3 regions of the Comamonas sp. 7D-2 genome follow, and region 2 is predicted to be linked to each of the others. Evidence: predicted binding sites of a transcription regulator. Region 2 holds the regulator's gene; each other region holds the start of a gene.
What was found. The regulator FNR, encoded in region 2, switches genes on or off when oxygen is low (the NO sensors DNR and NnrR bind a similar motif). The targets are predictions, from matches to a motif close to TTGATNNNNATCAA.

Region 1: a site for FNR is predicted at 1,329-1,342, ahead of MPZ60_RS15755 (DUF2189 domain-containing protein). Genes of this name have one in related genera too.
Region 3: a site for FNR is predicted at 1,388-1,401, ahead of MPZ60_RS11375 (MBL fold metallo-hydrolase RNA specificity domain-containing protein). Genes of this name have one in related genera too.

Annotation. Positions count from the first base shown of each region.
Region 1 covers NZ_CP094238.1:3,405,516-3,407,779, reverse strand. The annotation lists gene MPZ60_RS15760 (PLP-dependent transferase) at 50-1,273, shown strand; gene MPZ60_RS15755 (DUF2189 domain-containing protein) at 1,496-2,264, shown strand, end outside.
Region 2 covers NZ_CP094238.1:2,172,919-2,175,182, reverse strand. The annotation lists gene hemN (oxygen-independent coproporphyrinogen III oxidase) at 1-87, opposite strand, end outside; gene fnr (fumarate/nitrate reduction transcriptional regulator Fnr) at 356-1,078, shown strand; gene MPZ60_RS10050 (hypothetical protein) at 1,142-1,405, opposite strand; gene MPZ60_RS10045 (FixH family protein) at 1,663-1,968, opposite strand; gene ccoG (cytochrome c oxidase accessory protein CcoG) at 2,095-2,264, opposite strand, start outside.
Region 3 covers NZ_CP094238.1:2,462,007-2,464,270, reverse strand. The annotation lists gene MPZ60_RS11375 (MBL fold metallo-hydrolase RNA specificity domain-containing protein) at 1-1,304, opposite strand, end outside; gene MPZ60_RS11370 (efflux transporter outer membrane subunit) at 1,492-2,264, opposite strand, start outside.

The DNA.
Region 1 (2,264 bases), 1.2 Mb from region 2:
GCGCAAGCCCTCTGGCTTTTTTGTGGCTGCATGGCACTAAGATCAGGGCATGACCCAAGCCGACCACAAGCTTTCCACCCATCTGATCCATCATCCCTACAAGCCTCCCACGGACTTCGAAGGCCCGCAGCTTGCCGTGCACAAGGCCTCGACCGTGTACTTCGAGAATGTGCAGGCCATGCGCGAGCGCCGCTGGCTGGACAAGAGCAGCTACACCTACGGTCTGCATGGCACGCCAACGACCTACGCCCTGGAAGAACGTCTGGCATCGCTGGAGGGCGGTCTGCAATGCCTGCTGGTACCCAGCGGTCTGGCCGCGATTGCCACGGTGTCGCTGGCGCTGCTCAGGACGGGCGACGAGGTGCTGGTGCCCGATAACGCATACGGTCCCAACAAGACGCTGACCGAGGGCGAGCTGGCCCATTTCGGCATTCGCCATCAGTACTACGACCCCATGTGCGTCGAAGACCTGGCGGCCAAGATTACTCCGACCACCAAGCTGGTCTGGCTGGAGGCTCCTGGCTCGGTAACCATGGAGTTCCCCGATCTCGTCGAGCAGGTGCGCCTGTGCCGGGCCAGGGGCGTGACCATGGTGCTGGACAACACCTGGGGCGCGGGTCTGGCTTTTCGTCCTTTCGACCTGCTGGGCGATGGCAGCCTGGGCGTCGATGTCACGGTCCATGCCCTGACCAAATACCCCAGCGGCGGCGGTGATGTGCTGATGGGCAGCATCATCACGCGCAACCAGCCCCTGCATATGCGCATCAAGCTCGCGCACATGCGTCTGGGTCTGGGCGTGAGCGGCAACGACGCTGAAGCTGTGCTGCGCAGCCTGCCCAGCATCGGCCTGCGCTATCACGCGCAGGATCGCTCGGCACGCCAGCTGGCGCAGTGGCTGGCCACCCAGCGTGCCGTGGCGCAGGTGCTGCACCCCGCCATGCCTGATGCCCCGGGCCACGCTTGCTGGAAGCAGCTGTGCGGACAAGGGCAGGGCCAGGATGGCGTGGCCGCCGGTCTGTTCAGCGTGGTCATCGACGAGCGCTTCGACCAGGCAGCCGTCGATCGCTTCTGTGACAGCCTGAGCCTGTTCAAGCTGGGCTATAGCTGGGGCGGGCCTGTGAGCCTGGTCGTGCCCTATGAGCTGCCCGAGATGCGCAGCCGTGCCACACCCCATATCAAGGCGGGCACCGTGGTGCGCTTTGCCATCGGCCTTGAGGATACGAGCGATCTGCAGGCCGACCTGGCCCAGGCCCTGCTCAAGGCCTTTGGTTGAAGCTATTTAAATAGGAGCTGGCAGCGCTTGTAGAGAAGCGATTTCAATGCTTTTATTGACTGAAGTCAACAAAAGCCGGGCGCTATAAGCTCTTGTTTTCATAGTGAAATGCGGAGGCCGGCATGCGGGCTTTCCGCAATGCAGATTCGAGGTTGAGCGGGTAACTTGTTCCTGTCAGCTGCCGCCACCGAGGCGCGGTACGGGCGACAAGGAGGGTCTCGCATGCAAGCTTCCCCTGTTTCCGAGGTCAAGGCCGAGTCCGGCAATCTGCAGATTCTGCAACTGCGCTGGAGCGAGCCCTGGCAATGGCTGCTGCTGGGCCTGGGCGATGTGCGTCGCGCACCAATGATTGCGCTGTTCTACGGCCTGTGTTTCTGGGGCATGGCGCGTCTGATGGCCTGGGTGTTTCGCTCCAGCCCCGAATATCTGATGTCCATGGCCAGCGGCTGTCTGCTGGTAGGCCCCTTCCTGGCCATGGGTCTGTACTACGTCAGCAAGCAACTGGAGCAGGGCAAGCCCGTGCTGCTGTCGGAGTCGTTGACCTGCTGGGACAAGCATCTGGCCAGCATGGGCATGCTGGTCATGGTGCTGATGGTGCTGGAGATGCTCTGGGGGCGCGCCGCCATGGTGGTGTTCGCCATCTCGTTCGATACCGGCATGCCCAGTACGGCAACCCTGTTGCAGACCCTGCTGCGGCCCGAGAACTGGGAGTTCCTGCTGGGCTACACCGCGGTTGGCGGGATATTTGCTGCCTTGGTGTTTGCCTGCATGGTGGTTTCACTGCCCGCCATTCTCGATCTGGATACCGATGCCTTGACGGCCTGCATCACCAGCATGCGCGTGGTGGGTGCCAACACGGGTGTGATGCTGCTGTGGGGGCTGATCATCACCGTGTTGATCGCGGTCTCGCTGCTCTTCTACAGTGCAGGTCTGATCGTCATCGGGCCGCTGCTGGGTTGTACCAGCTGGCATGCCTATAAAGCCAGCGTCC
Region 2 (2,264 bases):
AACAAAACGGTCGGCTGTTGGGAACGATGTGTAGCGTGGGCCGGGGATATCAAAGCGGCTCAGCAACTCAGGCGTGACTGCGGTCATAACTGGGAGTTAGGGTGCGCCCACACTCTGTATAGAGCAGATTTCAATGGAAATCAGATCCTGAAAATCATGCCCAAAATAGGCAAAAGCGCATGTTTTTGAACGAATACAGGCAATGTGCCCCAAGGCAATCACCCTGTCCTTGATGAAAATCAAGAGACCTCAAGGCAAGTGCTGCGACAATTTGATCCATCTCATCTTCAACCACGAGGTCAATGACCAGCGCGACTCTCCACTCTGTGTCTGTCTGCGCCGTTGCTAAAAGCCCATGAATCTTCAGACCATCAAAGCATCCTGCTCCAACTGCAATCTGCGTGAACTGTGCATGCCCATGGGCCTGGACGATGAACAAATGGAGCGCATTGACGAGATTGTGGCCACGCGCCGCAAGGTCAAGCGCGGTGGGCTGCTGTTTCGCAATGGCGAAGAGTTCACCTCGCTGTATGCCATTCGAACCGGCTTCTTCAAGACCAGCGTGGCCACCGAAGACGGGCGCGATCAGGTCACAGGCTTTCAGATGGCTGGCGAAATCATTGGTCTGGACGGCATCGTCAACGACCACCACACTTGTGATGCCGTGGCCCTGGAAGACGCCGAGGTCTGCGTCATGCCGTTTGACAAACTGGAGCAGCTCTCGCGCGAGGTCACTGCCCTGCAGAACCATGTGCACAAGGTCATGAGCCGCGAAATCGTGCGCGAGCATGGCGTGATGCTGCTGCTGGGCAGCATGCGTGCCGAAGAGCGCCTGGCGGCCTTTGTGTTGAACCTGGTCCAGCGCCTGTCGGCACGCGGCTTTTCCAAGTCGGAACTGGTGCTGCGCATGACGCGCGAAGAAATCGGCAGTTACCTGGGCCTCAAGCTCGAGACCGTGAGCCGCACTTTCTCCAAATTTGCAGAGGAAGGTATTGTGGAAGTCAAGCAGCGCCACCTGCGCATCCTGGATACCGAGGCGCTCAAACGCATCGTCAACAGCCAGCAATGCCAGAACTGAACCGAGTCGACAGACACTCTCAAGACAAAGCCCGCGGACAGCGGGCTTTTTTGTCTGTGCGAATTAATCGGGCAGAGGCTCGGAAACGATGCCGCCATTGAGATCGCTGACGGAGCGACCCAGCATCACCGTCATCGCACCTCCGATCAGGGTCACGACCCAGAAGGCAAAAAAAGCGACCGTATAGATGGCCTGGCGCGACCAGTCCAGGGGGGAGCCCAGCCAGTGCACATCCAGCGGGTCCACAAAGGCGAAAACCACCATCTCCATGATTGCTGCCGCCAGAAAGGCCGGCCAGACAATCCACATCCAGCGTCGAGCATCCATCCTGATTCTCCTTGGGCTGTGGGCTTGGTCATATTTTGCACAACAGTGGTGACCGTTCATGCAGGACTGCGGGCATGCACCGTGGCGGGAAACCCTGAACTACTCTCTTTTCAGGAGCATCCTGCGCCATCTGGATATCAAAAAACCATTTACTTCTACATCAACGTTAGACAGAACATGCGCAACACGCTCTGATTTTGATATCGGCAACAAAAAAGGCCGCAAAAGCGACCTTGGCGGAGCAAGCGCCAGAGCACTCAGCGATCCAGCGGATGGTCCTTGGCTGGCGTGGCCGCATGATTGCGGCCGGTGACTGCTGGGGCCAGGCTTTTTTCACTTTCGCTCAGGCGCTGGTTGATTTCCATGCCATGGCGGTAGTAGTCAGGGTCAATCACGGGATCAGGCCTGCTCAGTGCGATGTATGCGGTGACAAAGCCGGCAATCACCACGATCACCGGGCCGGCGATGATGAGCCAGACATGGGCAAACTTCCACCAGGGCTTGCCGTCCTCGGGGTGGATGATCTTGGCCGTTTGCGAGACCTTGGCTTGTGCTGCCGACATGATGAAACCTCTTTCCAAAATTCTGACCACCCAGGCACACACGGCAGGGTGGCATAAATTGTTGCCGATTGGCGGTGCCCTTGTCCGGCCTCCGTGATGGCTCACGAAGACCGTCAAGACCTGGCATTAACGCGGCACCAGGAACACCGTCTTCTCGGAAATACGCCCTGCTCCGGCAGTCACTGCATCCACATTGAAGTGTACGGGGTGCGAGCCGGGAGTTGCTGAGCCGTACGGAATCTGCAGCCGCACCGCAATGCCGCGCGTCTCTGCAGGGCCAACGCTCACTTCCTGCT
Region 3 (2,264 bases), 290 kb from region 2:
CCATGCACCACAAAGGTCTGCTGCGGCGGGCGGGTAAAAGCGGCCGCCCAGTCCAGCAGGGCCTGCTGGTCTGCATGGGCCGAAAAGCCGCCCAGAGTATGGATACCGGCACGGACCTCGACGTCATCTCCAAACAGGCGCACCTGCCTGGCACCGTCGACCAACCTGCGGCCCAGCGAACCTTCAGCCTGAAAGCCGCAGATCACCACCGCACACTCGGGCCTGGACAGATTGTTCTTCAGATGATGCAGCACCCGTCCCGCATCGCACATGCCGCTGGCCGAGATGATGACAGCGCCGCTCTTGATGCGGTTGAGCTTGATGGAGTCCTCCACATCGCTGATGAAGTGAATGTGCGGCGACTCCTTGAGTCTCCTGACGCTGCCCAGCAACTGCCTGGCCTCCTCATCGAACACGCCGAAGTGCCGCAGCGTGATATCGGTGGCCGCCACCGCCATCGGCGAATCCACGAATATCTCTACCGGCGGCAGGCGCTGCTGCTGGATCAGCTGCAGAAAGTGATAGAGCAGCTCCTGCGTGCGCCCCACGGCAAATGCCGGGATTACCACATTGCCATGGGGCGCCGTGCGCGTGACCACATCGACCAGCTCCTCCAGGGTATCGCCCGTGCTCTTGTGCTGCCGGTCGCCATAGGTGGACTCGATGAGCAGCAGATCGGCCTCCATGATCGGCGTGGGATCGCGCAGGATCACCCGCCCCGGCTGGCCCAGATCGCCGCTGGCCACCAGCTTGCGCGTGCCGCCATGGCCATCTGCCAGCCACAGCTCCACAATGGCCGAGCCCAGAATATGCCCGGCATCCTGAAAACGTACCGTCACCGCAGGATGGGGTTCAAAACGCTGTCCATAGGCCCTGGCCTGGACCTGCTCCAGCGTGCTCGCCACATGGGCCAGTGAATACAGAGGAACCGCCGGCTCGCGCTCGTGCCCCCGGCCTTCACGCCGGCGCTGCGCTGCACGCTCGGCATCCACCATCTGAATATGGGCGCTGTCCTTGAGCAAGACCTCGAGCAAGTCCTTGGTGGCCAGCGTGGCATAGATAGGGCCCTTGAAGCCCTGGGCCACGAGCTTGGGCAGCAGGCCGCTGTGATCGATGTGCGCATGGGTCAGGACGACGAAATCCAGACCTGCGGCATCAAAGGCAAAGGCTTGCTGGTTGTGCTCGTCAGCCTCGCGGCCGCCTTGGGCCATGCCACAGTCGATCAGAAATCGACAGCCATGCGTCTCGACCAGAAAACAGGACCCCGTGACCGACTGCGCCGCACCGTGAAAAGTGATGTTCATGAAGCATCCATTGACGATCCACATGGACCGTCAATGAATCTAGCACCACTGGCGCCCGCGCCGCCAGAGCCTCAAGTCTTGCCTTGATGCCCATCAAACCACTGAGCCTGTACGGGCACGGCTGGCTGTGCAGCAGGAGTCACAAGCCGGCAAACCGGCCGCCAGGGCGGACGGGACAGCTCTCGCCTCAGCTGCTTGCCGCCACAGGCTCTCCGCTGTCCCAGCCTCCGCCCAGCGCGCGGATCAGCGCCACCGTGGCCGTGTACTGCGCGGTGCGCACCTGCAAGGCCTGGCGCCGGTTGCGCAGCTCGTTGCGGCGCGCATCGAGCAGCTCCAGCTGACTCACCAGACCGTTGCGATAGCGCACGTCCGAGAGATGGGTGGCGCGCTCGGAAGACTGCACAGCCTGCCCCAGCACGCGGGCCTGGCCCGAGAGCAGGCGCAAGGCACTGAGCTGATCTTCCACATCCCGAAAGGCCGCGAGCACCTGACCGCGCTGGGCGGCCACGGCGGCCTCCAGACGTGCACGGGCCCCCTCTTCCTGCGCTGCGCGCTGGCCGCCGTCGAAGATGGGCAGAGACAGCAAGGCGCCTATGCCCCAGGAACGTGCCGACCACTTGAACAGATCGCCCAGCTCCGGCGAGGCGTAGCCGCCATTGCCCGTGAGCGTGATGGCCGGAAACCACGCGGCCTGCGCCACGCCCACGCGGGCCTGGGCCGCCAGCACCGATGCCTGGGCCGCCGACACATCGGGGCGGCGCGCCAGCACCGTCGCGGGCACGCCTGCCGGAATCATCGGCAGCGTGGCTGCCTGCGGCTGCGAAGCCAGCGCAAAACCGCTGGCCACATCGCCGACCAGCACGGCCAGCGCATGCGTGAGGGCGGCCTGCTGGCGCTCAAGTGCCAGTGTCTCCGCCTCGGTGGCCGAAACCTCGGTCTGCATGCGCGCCACATCCAGCT